Regions from separate parts of the Nocardiopsis sp. NPDC006198 genome, predicted to be linked through region 1. Evidence: riboswitches for the same ligand, from Rfam matches in the RefSeq annotation. Region 1 holds a riboswitch; the other holds the start of a gene.
What was found. Region 1 has a riboswitch for thiamine pyrophosphate ahead of thiD (bifunctional hydroxymethylpyrimidine kinase/phosphomethylpyrimidine kinase). Riboswitches for the same ligand answer to the same signal wherever they lie in the genome.
Positions count from the first base shown of each region.

Region 2: it holds a riboswitch for thiamine pyrophosphate, as region 1 does, so the genes downstream of both, thiC (phosphomethylpyrimidine synthase ThiC) here and thiD (bifunctional hydroxymethylpyrimidine kinase/phosphomethylpyrimidine kinase) in region 1, are expected to answer to the same signal.

Region 1 covers NZ_JBEXSY010000011.1:113,913-121,259, reverse strand. The annotation lists gene rocD (ornithine--oxo-acid transaminase) at 1-806, opposite strand, end outside; gene ABZ234_RS10665 (acyl-CoA synthetase) at 1,165-2,853, shown strand; gene ABZ234_RS10660 (DUF368 domain-containing protein) at 3,265-4,215, shown strand; gene ABZ234_RS10655 (DedA family protein) at 4,212-4,910, shown strand; TPP riboswitch at 5,016-5,113, shown strand; gene thiD (bifunctional hydroxymethylpyrimidine kinase/phosphomethylpyrimidine kinase) at 5,102-5,908, shown strand; gene ABZ234_RS10645 (sodium:alanine symporter family protein) at 6,041-7,347, opposite strand, start outside.
Region 2 covers NZ_JBEXSY010000082.1:10,132-17,478, reverse strand. The annotation lists gene ABZ234_RS30945 (alpha-(1->3)-arabinofuranosyltransferase) at 1-135, shown strand, start outside; gene ABZ234_RS30940 (DUF3068 domain-containing protein) at 132-1,220, shown strand; gene ABZ234_RS30935 (SOS response-associated peptidase) at 1,308-2,159, shown strand; TPP riboswitch at 2,272-2,383, shown strand; gene thiC (phosphomethylpyrimidine synthase ThiC) at 2,377-4,065, shown strand; gene ABZ234_RS30925 (methyltransferase) at 4,243-5,058, opposite strand; gene ABZ234_RS30920 (sigma-70 family RNA polymerase sigma factor) at 5,415-6,077, shown strand; gene rsrA (mycothiol system anti-sigma-R factor) at 6,074-6,382, shown strand; gene ABZ234_RS30910 (HD-GYP domain-containing protein) at 7,200-7,347, shown strand, end outside.

The sequences.
Region 1 (7,347 bases):
GCGTCGGGGACCACCCCGCTGTGCTCGCAGGCGCGGACGGTGCCGGTGCGGCCGAGACCGGACTGCACCTCGTCAGCGATGAACAGCACCCGGTTGGCGTCGCAGATCTCCCGCACCCGGGGCAGGTAGTCCGCAGGGGGCACGATCACGCCCGCCTCGCCCTGGACCGGCTCGATGAGGACCGCCGCCGTGGTGTCGTCGACGGCCTCCTCCACGGCCGCGGCGTCGCCGTACGGCACCGACCGGAAGCCCGGGGTGTAGGGGCCGAAGCCCGTCCTGGCCTCCGGGTCGGACGAGAACGAGATGACCGTGGTGGTGCGGCCGTGGAAGTTGGCCCCCGCCACGACGATGGTCGCCCGGTTCTCCGGGATGCCCTTGACCTCGTAGCCCCACTTGCGGGCCACCTTGATGCCGGTCTCCACCGCCTCGGCGCCGGTGTTCATCGGCAGGACCTTCTCCTTGCCGACCATGTCGGCGAGGGCGCTCACCCAGGGGCCGAACTGGTCGTTGTAGAAGGCGCGGCTGGTGAGCGTGACCCGGTCCAGCTGCCGGTGCGCCGCCGCCAGCAGGTCGGGGTTGTGGTGGCCGAAGTTCATGGCCGAGTATCCGGCCAGGCAGTCCAGGTACTTCCTTCCCTCGACGTCCGTGACCCAGGCTCCGCGGCCCTCGGCGATCACGACGGGAAGGGGTGAGTAGTTGTGCGCGGATCGCGCCTGTGCCAGCGCGATGTGCTCGGCGCTGGAGAATCCCTGTCCGCCGGGGTTTCCGGCGGAGTCCTGCTGGCCCAGATTCTGGGTGTTGTCCATCTAGCCGCTCCGATCACCATTGACCGATGTCAGACAGTAGATACCCACCGGACGGCCCTGTAGAGCCCTCCGGCGGAGGTCCCCACGAGTTGAGCAGATGATCCGGCGGGCCCACAAGGGGTGAGGCGTATCACAGATCGCCGCCGGGGCCCGGAAACCGTGCGGGAGGCCTCCTCCCGACCCCCTGAGCGGCCCCCCTCTCATCCGTGGTGACCTGGTACGACACCCTGGGTGACGCGCTCCACAGCCCCGACGGCGATCGGCTCCTCCCCCGAGGGGTACCGTCGCACCAACGAGCCACAGTGCCGCCGCGAGCCCCTCCGCCGTGGACGGCCCGTCGACCGATGGGAGGTCGGGCGTGCCCACCTCAGTGCCCCCGGTGTCCGCGGACGCCCCGTTCTCCCTCGCGGCGCTGCTCGCCGCGGTCACCGACGCCGTCCCCGACCGGACGGCCCTGGTCGCCGGGCCCCGGCGCCTCACGTACCGGGCCCTGCACGACCGCTCCGTCCGCCTCGCCCGCCACCTGGTCGGCGCGGGCGTGGGCCGCGGCGAGCACGTCGCGATCCTGGCCTTCAACCGCGCCGAGTGGATGGAGTCCTTCCTCGGCGTTCTGCGCGCGGGAGCGGTCCCGGTCAACGTCAACTACCGCTACGTCGCGGGCGAGCTGCGGCACGTCCTGGCCGACTCGCACGCGGTCGCGCTGATCGCGGAGGACTCCCTGGCGTCCACGGTCGAGGCCGTGCTCCCGGACCTCCCCCGGCTCCGCCACGTGGTGCTCGTCTCCGACGGCTCCGTGCGCGGCGCCGAGGGGGTCGGCTACGAGGAGGCGCTGGCCGCCGCGCCGGAGGGCGCGGCCCTTCCTCCGACCAGCGGCGAGGACCACTACCTGCTCTACACCGGGGGCACCACCGGTTACCCCAAGGGGGTGCTGTGGCGGCAGGCCGACATCTTCCGCGCCGCCCTGGAGCGGCGCTCCCCCGGCGCCCCCCGGGCCCGGACCCTGGACGACGTGGCCGGGCGCGCCGCCCGGTGCTTCCCCCAGCGCATGCTGGTGCTCGGCCCGCTCATGCACGCCGCCGGGCAGTGGAACGCCCTGAGCATGCTGCTGTGCGGCAAGCAGGTGGTGCTGTCCACCGACCGCAGCTTCCGGCCCGACCGGGTGCTGGAGACGGCGCACCGGGAGGGCGTGCACACGGTCCAGCTGGTGGGCGACGCCATGGCCCGCCCGCTGGCCCGGCACCTGCTCACCGAACCCGGCCTGTGCCCGGACCTGACCGCCGTCCGCTCCGGCGGCACACCGCTCACCCCGCAGGTGCGCGGCCTGTGGCGCGCCTGGCGCGAGGACATCGTCCTGGCCGACTCCTACGGGGGGTCGGAGACGGGCGTGTGCGGTTCGGCGACCGCCGCGGAGGGGAGCGGCGGGCCGGACGGCTCCGTGTCCCTGGAGGGGGCCGCCGACGCCCGCAGCTTCACGATGGGCGGCAGCATCGCGGTGCTGGACCAGGCGCTGCGCCCGCTCCCGCCGGGTTCGCCCGAGGTCGGCCGGATCGCGCGCACCGGCCGGATCCCGCTCGGCTACTACAACGACCCCATCACGACGGCCCGTACCTTCCCCACCGACGCCGACGGGCGCCGCTGGGCCCTGTCCGGCGACTTCGGGGCGCGGGCCGGGGACGGGTCGATCGTCCTCCTGGGGCGCGGGAGCGCCGTCATCAACACCGCCGGGGAGAAGGTGTACCCGGAGGAGGTGGAGGCCGCCCTGAAGGCGCACCCCTCGGTGGAGGACGCGATCGTGGTGCCCGCCTCGGACGAGCGGCTCGGCCAGAGGGTGACGGCCCTGGTCTCCCTCGCCGCGGGGGCCCGCCTGGAGGAGGCCGCCCTGCTGGACCACTGCCGCGTGCGCCTGGCGGGGTTCAAGGTCCCGAGGACCGTCCACTTCGTGGACCGGGTGCGGCGCACGGCCGTCGGCAAGCAGGACTACCGGTGGGCGGCGTCGGTGGCCCGGGACGAGGGCGGGGTCCCGCGCCCGAGCCCGCTGCGGTACTGACGGCCGCGGTCCGCGGAACCGCCCGGCGCGGGGGCGGGGACGGCGGCCGGCCTGTGGAGGGCCACACCCTGTCACTGAGACGAAGCACAGTTTTCGGATGCTGTCCGGCGGCCCTGCTACAGGGCCGAAAATTACGTCATTCCAGGACAAAGGCCACGTAAGGGTTCTGCCAGGCCTCGCTTTGGCGGCTCCACACGGGGTGCGGTCGTCCACAACTCTCCTCAGCGCCTGCCCACAGCGGCCTCCGCCCCTTGTACCTTAGATCCCGACGGCCGCAATCTCCGGCCGATTCGGACAGTCTCCTTTTCGCCTCATCCCCACCCGTCGCACATTCGCGTGCGCGGGCGAGACCCTTAGGACGGAGGAAGGCGCACCTCTCCCGGACTCCCCGGGTAGCGTCCAACCACCCAGATGGCCAATTCCGCAGGCTCCTACCTCCTCGACGCGGTGCGCGGCGGCGCCGTGGGCGCCTCCGAAGCCCTTCCGGGCATCAGCGGCGGGACCGTCGCCCTCATCGTCGGCCTCTACGACAAGCTCATCGGCGGCGCGGGCCACATGGTCAGCGGGATCAAGCGGTACGTCACGGACGTCCCGCGCGGGCGCGGCAGGGCCCGCGCGCAGGAGCAGTTCCGACAGGTGGACTGGAGCGTCCTGGTTCCCGCGCTGGTCGGCATGGCCGTGTTCCTGGTCCTGGCCGCCCTCCTCCTGGCGCCGCTCGTCGACGCCTACACCCGGTACGCCTACGCCCTGTTCTTCGGCCTCGTCCTGGCGTGCCTGTGGATCCCCTACTCCGGGGCGGGCCGCCCCTGGAGGGCCGGGCACTACGCCGTGGCACTGGTGTTCGCCGTGGCCGCCTTCGTGCTCACCGGGCTGCCGGGCGCCAACCTGCCGACCCACCCGGCGGTCGTCTTCCTCGCCGCCGCGGTGGCCGTCTGCGCGCTCGTCCTGCCGGGGCTGTCCGGCTCCTTCATCCTGCTCACACTCGGGCTCTACGAGCCGACGATCAGCGCGGTCGGCGACCTGGACATCGCCTACCTGGCCGTCTTCGCCCTGGGCATGCTCACCGGCCTGTCCCTGTTCGTGAAGCTGCTCCAGCACCTCCTGGAGAACTTCCAACACATGACCCTCGTTGTACTCACCGGCCTCATGGCCGGTTCGCTGCGCGCCCTGTGGCCGTGGCAGACCGAGTCCCGCGAGGTCGTCACCCCCACCGACGTCCCTGTGACAGTCGTCTTCATCGTCGCCGGTTTCGTGATCGTGACCGCGGCCATCGTCTGGGAGCGCCGCAAGCGCTCCCGGGCCGAGGCCGCCCGCGTCGCGGCCGGCGTCCGACCGGAAAGAACGGAAAGCCACTTCTCATGACAGCGAATCTGTGGACGGCGTCGAACCTGGCGATGGAAGGCGAGGTCGTCCACGAGTACGAGGGCTTCATCGGCTGGGTGCTGAGCCTGATGACGACCCTGGGCGAGCCCGGCGTCGGCGTGGCCCTGTTCATCGAGACCTTCTTCCCCCCGATGCCGAGCGAGGCGGTCCTGCCCGGTGCGGGCTTCCTCGCCTACGACGGGCACATGAACGTCTGGCTCGCCATCCTGTGGGCCACGATCGGCTGCCTGGTCGGCGCCTGGGGCTTCTACGCGATCGGCGCCCTGCTGGGCCGGGACCGCACCAAGTGGCTGGTGGAGAAGACCCCCCTGCTCGAGGTCGAGGACTTCTACAAGGCCGAGCGCTTCTTCGCCCGTTTCGGCGGCCTCGCCGTGCTCCTGGGCCGGTGCGTGCCGCTGGTGCGCAGCTTCATCTCGGTCCCCGCCGGCATCGAGCGGATGCCCATCCTCAAGTTCTCCGTGTACACCGTGATCGGCTCCGCCGTCTGGAACTCGATCTGGATCGGACTCGGCTACGCCTTCGGCCCGGCCATCAAGCCGATCCTGGTGCAGTGGAGCGGCCTCATCAGCAACATCGTGCTGGTCGTCATCGCCCTGCTGTTCCTGTGGTTCGTCATCGTCCGCGTCCGCAAGCTGCTCAAGGCCCGGTCCGCGGACAACGCCCCCACCCTCTGAACGGCGCCGGCAGCCGTACGGGCCCCTCGGGTCCGCGCGTCCGGAACACATACGCCGACCCCCTCGGGTCGGCCGCACACTGAGCGGGGCCGCCCACGCGGCGGCCCCGACGGCGCGGGGTGCCGGTGAGTCCACCGGCTGAGAGCACACCCGTCGAACCTGCCCTAGTTCGTACTAGCGAAGGAACGCCCATGAGCGCGTACAACATCGTGTCCATCGCCGGCAGCGACCCCAGCGGGGGCGCCGGGATCCAGGCGGACCTCAAGGCCTTCTCCGCACACGGCGCCTTCGGCATGACCGTGGTCGCGGCCCTCACCGCCCAGTCCACGCGCGGCGTCACCGGGGTCCACCCGATCCCCGCCGATTTCGTCGCCCACCAGATGGACACCCTCTTCTCCGACGCCACGGTGCACGCGGTCAAGGTCGGCATGCTCGGCACGGCCGAGGTCACCGAGGCCGTCGCCGAGGCGATCGGGCGCCACGGACTGCCCCACGTGGTGGTGGACCCGGTGATGGTGGCCAAGAGCGGCGACCGCCTGCTGGAGCCCTCCGCCGTCGACGCGCTGCGCACCCGGCTGCTGCCCCGGGCGGACCTGGTCACGCCGAACCTGCCCGAGGCGGCCGACCTGCTGGACGAGCCGGAGGCGGCCGACCTGGCGGCGATGCACGAGCAGGCCCTCCGGCTGCTGGAGTTCGGTCCGCGCGCGGTCCTGCTCAAGGGAGGCCACCTGGCCGGAGAGGACTGCGTCGACATCCTCGTGGCCAAGGGCTCCGCCCCGGTCGAGTTCCGCTCGCCGAGGGTCCGCACCCGCAACACGCACGGCACGGGGTGCACCCTGTCCTCCTCGATCGCGGCCCTGCTTCCGCAGCGGCCGGACACGGCCTCCGCCGTGGGCGACGCCAAGGTCTACCTGACCGAGGCGCTCCGGCGGGCGGACGAGATCGACGCCGGAGGCGGGCAGGGGCCCGTGCACCACTTCCACGCCTGGTGGAAGTAGGACCCGCCGACCGGGGGGCGGCACCGACGCCCTCCCCCGCGGGACCGGGCCCGGCGGAGCGGCGCGTCCGCCTCCGCCGGGCCCGGCCGCGTTCGCGGAGGCCGGGGGCCCGGCGGGCCGCCGGTCGTGCCGCTACCCCCGTACGGGCTCCATGACCGCGTCCGGGTCCCGCCAGTCCGGGTGGGCGAAGAACTTCCTCGTCTCCGCGACGACCACCGGGGACAGCAGGAGCAGCCCGATCAGGTTGGGCAGGGCCATGAGGCCGTTGGCGATGTCGCTGAACAGCCACACCGCGTCGATCTGCGCCGTGGCGCCGACGTAGACGACCGCGATGAACAGCAGCCGGTAGGGCACGACGAGCGAGCGCCCCGCCAGGTACACGACGCACCTCTCGCCGTAGTAGGCCCAGCCGAGGATGGTCGTGTAGGCGAAGACCACCACCGCGCAGGCGACGAACACGGGACCCAGGCCCGCCAGGTCCGGGCTGATCCGGCCGAGGCCGGCCTCCATCGCGGAGGTGGTGAGCAGGACCCCCTTGTCGCTGCCCTCCACCCCCGCGGCGTCGGGGTCCTGCCACACCCCGGTCGTGATGATCATCATCGCGGTCAGGGTCAGCATGATCACGGTGTCGACGAAGGTCTGCGTCATCGCGACGAGGGCCTGGCGGACCGGCTGGTCGGTCCTGGCCGCGGCGGCGGCGATGGCGCCGGTGCCCATGCCGGACTCGTTCGAGAAGATGCCGCGGGAGACGCCCTGGCGGATGACGTACATCAGGGTGGCGCCCGCGAACCCGCCCGCCGCGGAGGTGCCGGTGAAGGCGTCGCCGAGGACCAGTGCGAAGGCGGGGCCGATCCGGTCGTGGTGCACCGCCAGGACCAGCAGGTTCATGAGGACGAAGCCGATGATCATGAACGGGACCACGGCGGAGGCGACCCGGCCGATCCCCTTGATCCCGCCGAGGACGACCACGGCGGTCAGCAGCATCAGGACCACGCCGACGGCCCGCTGGTCGGCGCCGGTGGCGTCGTTGACCGCCTCGGCCACGGCGTTGGCCTGGGTGCCGTTGCCGATGCCGAAGGCGGCCACCGCCCCGAAGACGGCGAACGAGCAGCCGAGGAGGACGCCGAGCCCTCCGGGGAGGCCCCGGCGCAGGTAGTACATCGGGCCGCCGGCCTGCTCGCCCCTCTCGTCCGTGACCCGGTACTTCACCCCGAGCAGGGCCTCGCTGTACTTGGTGGCCATGCCCAGGACGCCGGTGACCCACATCCAGAAGAGGGCTCCCGGTCCGCCGAGTCCGATGGCCAGGCCCACCCCGGCGATGTTGCCGACGCCGGTCGTCGCGGCCAGGGCGGTGTTGAGGGCCTGGAAGTGCGAGATGTCGCCCCTGAGGTCCTCGCCGACCTCCTCCCGCCGGACGAGGGCGAGCCACAGGGCGTGGG
Region 2 (7,347 bases), on a different contig from region 1:
GAACGCGCGGCCGCCGGGGCGGACCCGGAGGCCGCCCGCGGACCGGACCCGGGCGGGGCGGACGGGAGCGACCCGGCGGCGGAGCCCCGTGACGGCGACCTGAGGGAGCCCGACTCCGAGGAGGCCCGCGCATGAGTGCGACCGGGACGCGGACCGACAGCCAGGTCGGCCCGCCCGGGTCCCCCGGGCGCCCCCTGCCGCGGGGCGCCGTCATGGTGGCGCTGGGGGCGTTCCTGCTGACACTGGCCGCCCTGCTGCCGCTGTACGTGCACGACAGGATCGCCCTGCTGCCGGCGCAGACCCGGTTCGACGTCAGGATGGTCGACGAGGACGCCGGCTACCTCGACACCTCCACCTGGCGGTGGGTGGAGGCCGCGGAGCTCACCCGGGTGACCCGCGTGGACGGCTCGGCCCACGGCAGGGACTGGTCGGCGTGGGAGGTGTCCGTGGACACCTCGGTGCCCGACCGGATGATCGACCACTGGAGCCGGCGGGTGATCGTGGACCGCGAGACCGGCAGGGCGGTGAACTGCTGCGGCGAGCACGTCGACGGCGACCGCGCGGTCCGCCAGGCGGGGCTCGTGTACTCGTGGCCGCCGGGGGCCGAGGAGGGCGACCACCCGTTCTACGACGCCGAGGTGCGCTCGGCGCCGATGCTGGAGTTCCAGGAGTGGGACGAGGTCGCCGGGGTCCCCGTGCGCCGGTACAGCCAGTGGGTCGAGGCCTCCCAGGTGCCGGAGTCGGCGCGCCCGGTGCCCGCCGGGCTGTTCCGGTCCGGCGCCCGGGGGACGGTCACCGCCACGCGCTGGCTGGAGGTGAGCCGCACGTTCTGGGTGGAGCCGGTCAGCGGGATCGTGGTCGACGCCCACGAGACGCGCTCGGAGACCCTGCGCCCGCAGGACGGCGGGGGCGAGGTCCCGCTCCTGTACGCGGAACTGGTCATGGCGGACAACCAGGTATCGGCCTACGCCGAGCACGCCCGCGTCCGGTCGGTGCTGCTGCGCGCCCTGGACTCCTGGGCGCCCTGGGCGCTGGGACCGCTCGGCGGGCTGGCGGTCCTCGTCGGCCTGGTGGGGGCATGGCGGGGCCACCGTGCGGACGGCGCCCCCGCGGACGGTGTGCGGAGCGGGGACGCGGGCGCCGGCCCCGCCGATCGGGAGGCCCCCGCCCGGAGGCGCGGGCGCCGGCGTGCCCGGGAGCCCCTCGACCCGCAGTGGTGACCGGGCCCCGGCGGACGGGGCCGCGTCCGCCGGCGCACGCCTGTGTTCCGGAGGTGGGCGAGGAGGCCACGCCGTAGTATCGGACACATGTGCGGTCGCTATGCCCAGTCCCGGAACGTGCACCAGCTGCAGCTCGCCTTCGGGCTGCCCGAGCAGGCCCTCCCCGAGGAGGCGGACCCCCGGTCGTGGCCTCCGCTGGAGGAGCTGGAGCCGGACTACAACATCTCGCCGGGAAGGCCGGTGTACGCCGTGCTCGGTCCGCCGCCCCGGGCCGGCGACCAGGGCCCGCCCGGGCCCAGGACCCTGCACACGCTGCGCTGGGGGCTCGTCCCCTCCTGGGCCAAGGACCGCAACGTCGGCTACCGGATGATCAACGCCCGGAGCGAGACGGTCGCCGACAAGCCGGCCTTCCGCACCGCCTACCGCCGCCGCCGGTGCCTGCTGCCCGCCGACGCCTACTACGAGTGGCAGCTCGTCGGCAAGGACGGCACCGTGCAGGCCAGCACCTCGCCCGCGACCGACCCCCAGCACAAGAAGCGCAAGGCCAAGGCCGACAAGAAGCCCTACTCGATCCACTACCGGGACGACCGCCCCCTGGCGATGGCGGGCATCTTCGAGCGCTGGCGCGACCCCGAGGTGCCCGAGGACGACCCCGCCGCCTGGGTGTGGAGCTGTGCGGTCATCACCACCGGGGCGGCGCCCGGGCTCGACCACATCCACGAGCGCATGCCGGTCGTCGTGCCGCCGGAGGACTGGGCCGCCTGGCTGGATCCCGCTTCGGGCGCCGACGAGCTCGCGCACCTGCTGGGGGAGACCCCCGTCGACCGGTTCGCGGTCGACGAGGTGTCCACCGACGTCAACACCATCAAGAACAACCGTCCCGACCTGCTCGAACCCCTCACCGACACCGGGGGTGGCGAACCGGGGACACTTTTCTGACCCCTGTGACGGTGGACACGGCGGGGGCGGCCCTGTGTATGGTGTGCGTGGCCGAAGGGCCCCGGCACCGGGATCGAGGTGCCGCGGCACGCTCGACGTGCCCACACATGTGAATACGCAACGCGGGAGCTCGCGCCATGGCGGGCTGAGAGGGTGACTCGACGGTGTCGCCGACCGCAGAACCTGTTCGGGTAATTCCGACGTAGGGAGGCATGCCATGACGGCTACCGACGGTCGTGACGTCAGTTCCACCAGAGGTTCCGACACCGCCGTTCACCGGGTGACCACCGGTCCCATCATGGGATCATCCAAGGTCTATCGCGAGGTCGTGACCCCGGAGGGGCACACGCTCCGCGTGCCCCGGCGCAGGGTGGGACTCAGCAACGGCAGCCACTTCGACCTGTACGACACCTCCGGCCCCTACACAGACGACGCCGTGTCCGTCGACGTCCACCGGGGCCTTCCCCCGACCCGCCTGGCCTGGGCCGGGGACCACCGGACGGTCGGCGGCGCGTCCACCCAGCTCGCCCGCGCGAAGGCCGGGACCCTCACCCCCGAGATGCGCTTCGTGGCCGAACGCGAGGGCGTGGACCCCGAGTTCGTCCGCTCCGAGGTGGCACTGGGCCGCGCGGTCATCCCCGCCAACCGGTGCCACCCCGAGTCCGAGCCGATGATCATCGGCAAGAACTTCCTGGTCAAGATCAACGCCAACATCGGCAACTCCGCCGTCACCTCCTCCGTGCCCGAGGAGGTCGAGAAGATGGTGTGGGCCACCCGCTGGGGCGCCGACACCGTCATGGACCTGTCCACGGGCAGGCGCATCCACGAGACCCGCGAGCGCATCCTGCGCAACTCGCCCGTCCCGATCGGCACCGTGCCCATCTACCAGGCACTGGAGAAGGTCGACGGGGACCCGGCCCGGCTCAGCTGGGAGGTCTACCGGGACACCGTGGTCGAGCAGTGCGAGCAGGGCGTGGACTACATGACGGTGCACGCGGGGGTGCTGCTGCGGTACGTGCCGCTCACCGCCCGCCGGGTCACCGGCATCGTCTCCCGGGGCGGCTCCATCATGGCCGCCTGGTGCCTGGCCCACCACAGGGAGAGCTTCCTGTACACCCACTTCGAGGAGCTGTGCGAGATCCTCCGGGAGTACGACGTCACCTTCTCCCTCGGTGACGGGCTGCGCCCCGGGTCGATCGCCGACGCCAACGACGAGGCCCAGTTCGCCGAGCTCCGCACCCTGGGGGAGCTCACCCACGTCGCCCGCGCGCACGACGTCCAGGTGATGATCGAGGGCCCCGGGCACGTCCCCATGCACAAGATCGCGGAGAACGTGCGCCTGGAGGAGGAGCTGTGCGGCGAGGCGCCGTTCTACACGCTCGGCCCCCTGGCCACCGACGTGGCCCCCGGCTACGACCACATCACCTCGGCGATCGGCGCCGCGCAGATCGGCTGGCTCGGCACGGCGATGCTCTGCTACGTCACGCCCAAGGAGCATCTCGGGCTGCCCGACCGCGACGACGTCAAGACGGGCGTCATCACCTACAAGCTCGCCGCGCACGCCGCCGACCTGGCCAAGGGGCACCCCGGGGCCCAGGAGTGGGACGACGAGCTGTCCAGGGCGCGGTTCGAGTTCCGCTGGCAGGACCAGTTCCACCTGTCCCTCGACCCCGAGACCGCCCGGTCCTTCCACGACGAGACCCTGCCGGCCGAACCGGCCAAGACGGCGCACTTCTGCTCCATGTGCGGGCCCAAGTTCTGCTCCATGAAGATCACCCAGGACGTGCGCCGCTACGCGGAGGAGCACGGTCTGGACACCGTCGCGGCCATCGAGCGGGGCATGGCCGACAAGTCGGCGGAGTTCTCCGAAGAGGGCAAACGCGTGTACCTCCCCCTCGCCGAGTAGGGCGTGTGCCGCGGACGCCCCGGCGGGTCAGGCGTCCGCGGGCCCGGCCCGTCCCCCGGGAGACCGGGGGCGGGCCGCTCGCGGAGTGCGGAAGGCCGGAGTGTCCCCCCGGCCACCCCGCACCACGTGTGAGTTCCCGCGGACGCCCCCGTCCGCGACGCCGACGGAGGACGCCGCTCAGCCGGGCTTGCGGGCGCTGGCGACCAGGTGCACGCCGACGTAGTCGTCGGACTCGGTCGCCCGCAGCTCCATCTCCACCAGGCGTCCCATCGACCTCGGGTCGCGGGCCAGCATCATCTCCACCGTGGAGGCGGACAGCACCGTGCGGGGCTTGATCCACTCCAGTTCCAGACCCGCGTCCGAGAGCGTCTCGGTGAGCTGCTCGGCGGTGAAGCACCGGGTGATGGAACCGTCGGGCCAGGGGACCAGGAGCACGTCCGCGCTCGGCGCGTGGCTCAGCTCCGGCCAGCAGTCCTGCTCGGCGAGCAGCGCCATGCCCAGCACCACGGAGTCCACGCACAGCAGGGCGCGTCCCCCCGGGCGCAGCACCCTGGCGACCTCCGCGACGGAGGACTCGGTGGCCAGGTGGCGCGACAGGACCCGGTTGTCGGCGATCACCCCGTCGAAGACCTCGGAGGCGAAGTTGCGCAGGAAGGCGGAGTCCCCGACGACGTGGCGCAGGCGTCCGCGCCGCGCCGGGCGCGGCACCACCGCGCGCCCGTTGACGAGGGTGAGCGGGCGGCGCACCGCCATGTCGGCGGAGGGGAGCAGGGTCACGACGTCGTGGCCGGCGGCCACCGCGCGCGGGGTGCCCTGGTAGTCGGGGCTGGACACGTCGAGGAGCCGGGAGGGTGCCTCGGGGAGCCAGCGGGCGATCTGCGCCTCCGCGACCGCCCAGTAGAACCGCCAGTAGTCCGAGAGGCGGTCGGGGGTGGCGAACTGCGCCGCGGGCGAGCGGGGGCGTTCGGAGGCAGGGGTTGAGGACGGTTGCACGTGCGCTCCTCTCCCATCCTTCAAGTGGTCCTACCCGCACTCTGCCATGCCTCACCTCCGATGACCGAGGCAAACGACAATTTCGGGCGGGTAAGGGACCTTCGTCCCCCCGGTGGCGCGGAATCAGCCCGGCGCGAACGTTGTTGTCCTCCACACCGCCACCGGAAGCGGACGTCCGGGGCGGACGAAAGTCCTATGAGGAGGGTCGTCAGAGCATGCCGACTGCCGGTTCATGTCTCGAGCGCGGGGAGACGGCGTCGCCGCCACGCGGTGGCGGTGCGCGGGTCAGGGCCACGGGACCGTATCGTTGGGGTATGGATGCCCCAGCTGGGACCAGTGCGAGGAGGCCGACGGGCTTGGAACAGGGCCAGGAGACAGCCGAGGAGAGGGACGAGCGGTTCGAGAGGGACGTGCTCCCCTTCCTCGACCAGCTCTACTCCGCGGCGTTGCGGATGACACGCAACCCCGCTGACGCGGAGGACCTCGTCCAGGAGACCTTCGCCAAGGCGTTCGGTTCGTTCCACCAGTTCAAACAGGGGACGAACCTCAAGGCGTGGCTGTACCGCATCCTCACCAACACCTTCATCAACTCCTACCGCAAGAAGCAGCGGGAGCCGAAGCAGGCGGGGACCGAGGACGTCGAGGACTGGCAGCTGGCCCAGGCCGCGTCGCACACCGCGGCCGGTCTGAAGTCGGCCGAGGCCGAGGCGCTCGAACACCTCCCCGACAGCGACGTCAAGAGGGCGCTCCAGGAGCTGCCCGAGGACTTCCGGATCGCCGTGTACCTCGCCGACGTCGAGGGCTTCGCGTACAAGGAGGTCGCCGAGATCATGGGGACGCCGATCGGGACGGTCATGTCCCGTCTGCACAGAGGCCGTCGCCAGCTCCGGTCGCACCTGGAGGAGTACGCGGCGGAGCGCGGCTTCCTGCCGGCGAGGGCGGCCGCGGCCGCCGGCGTCGCCTCGGGAACGTCCGCTGGTGGGGGTCAGGACGGGTCGGATCGAGGAGATCTGCGATGAGCGGCGGTCACGGCGAACACAGCGACACCCCGTGCAGCGAGGTGCTCGACAAGCTCTACACCTATATCGACGGTGAGCTCGAGGAGCGCAACTGCGAGCAGATCAGGGAGCACCTGGACGGCTGCAGCCCCTGCCTGGAGGAGTACGGGCTCGACGAGGCGGTGAAGAAGCTCGTGGCCAAGCACTGCGGTTGCGACCCCGTCCCGATGGACCTGCGCGACAAGGTGCTGGGGCGTCTGGCCCTGGCGCGCACGGAGCAGCTGGCCAAGGAGGCCGGCGCGGAGGCGCCGGGAGCGCCCGCCTGAGGGCCTCGCCCCCGGCCTCCGGCACCCGAGACGGCGGTACCTGGAATTCCAGGTACCGCCATTGTCTATTTTGTGCCCCATTTCTGAATTGACTGACTCTGGCTCCTTGTGTGGCAATTTAGGGCTTTTGCGTGAATGTCTTCCCCGTTTCCTCGTGGCTGTCGGAGTTTTGGTCACGTGCGGACGCGGCAACCTTCTTGCAGCGTTCTTCGACACGCCCGGAACACCGGCTCCGTCCCAGGCCGTAACCGACTCGGAATGTTTTTTCCCCCGAGTCCCCCAGACTGTTGCGAATGGTTACTTTCCGTAGTCGTTCGAGGTGGTCTCGGTCGGGTGGGCCGAGGGTAATCGTCTTGACGGTGGGTAGTCCGACCTGCTTGTCCGATGATCAGTGGTTACTCAGGGTAATAGAATAAAATTACTAATTGAATTCGTAATTCCGCATTCCGGAACTTGTTGCCATCACGGGGTTGCGGATCGACGGTGGTTCGGGTCGGAGGTAAACAGGAGCCTGCTGTTGCCCGTTAAACTGGACGCCATATCCAACGAATGGGGTAATTTACGCGGCGTGCCCGGGGGAATGGAGGTGCGCCTGCGTCGGGGAGAGGGGAACAACGATGTTCATCAGCATGCTCCACACCGCGATCGGTGCTCTTTGGGTCGTAACCGCCTTCACCGGGTGGTCCTGGTGGTAGAACAGAACCGGTGAAACCATGACAGTCCGGTCGTCATTGGCGGGGGGTGAACGGGGGTGCGGGCTCTTCCTCAGGGCGCGCGTGTCTACGTCGGAATCATCGTTGTCAGTGCTGTCGCCATCGTGCTCATCGGTCCCTACTCGGGAATCGATCTGCAGACGCTGGTCCTCGTCGCGATCCTCTTCGTGGTCGCGGAGTCGATCAGCACAGCCGTCCTCAAGGGCGTCAGAGCGGGGATATCACCGAGCTCGGCCGTCTCGCTGGCCGCGG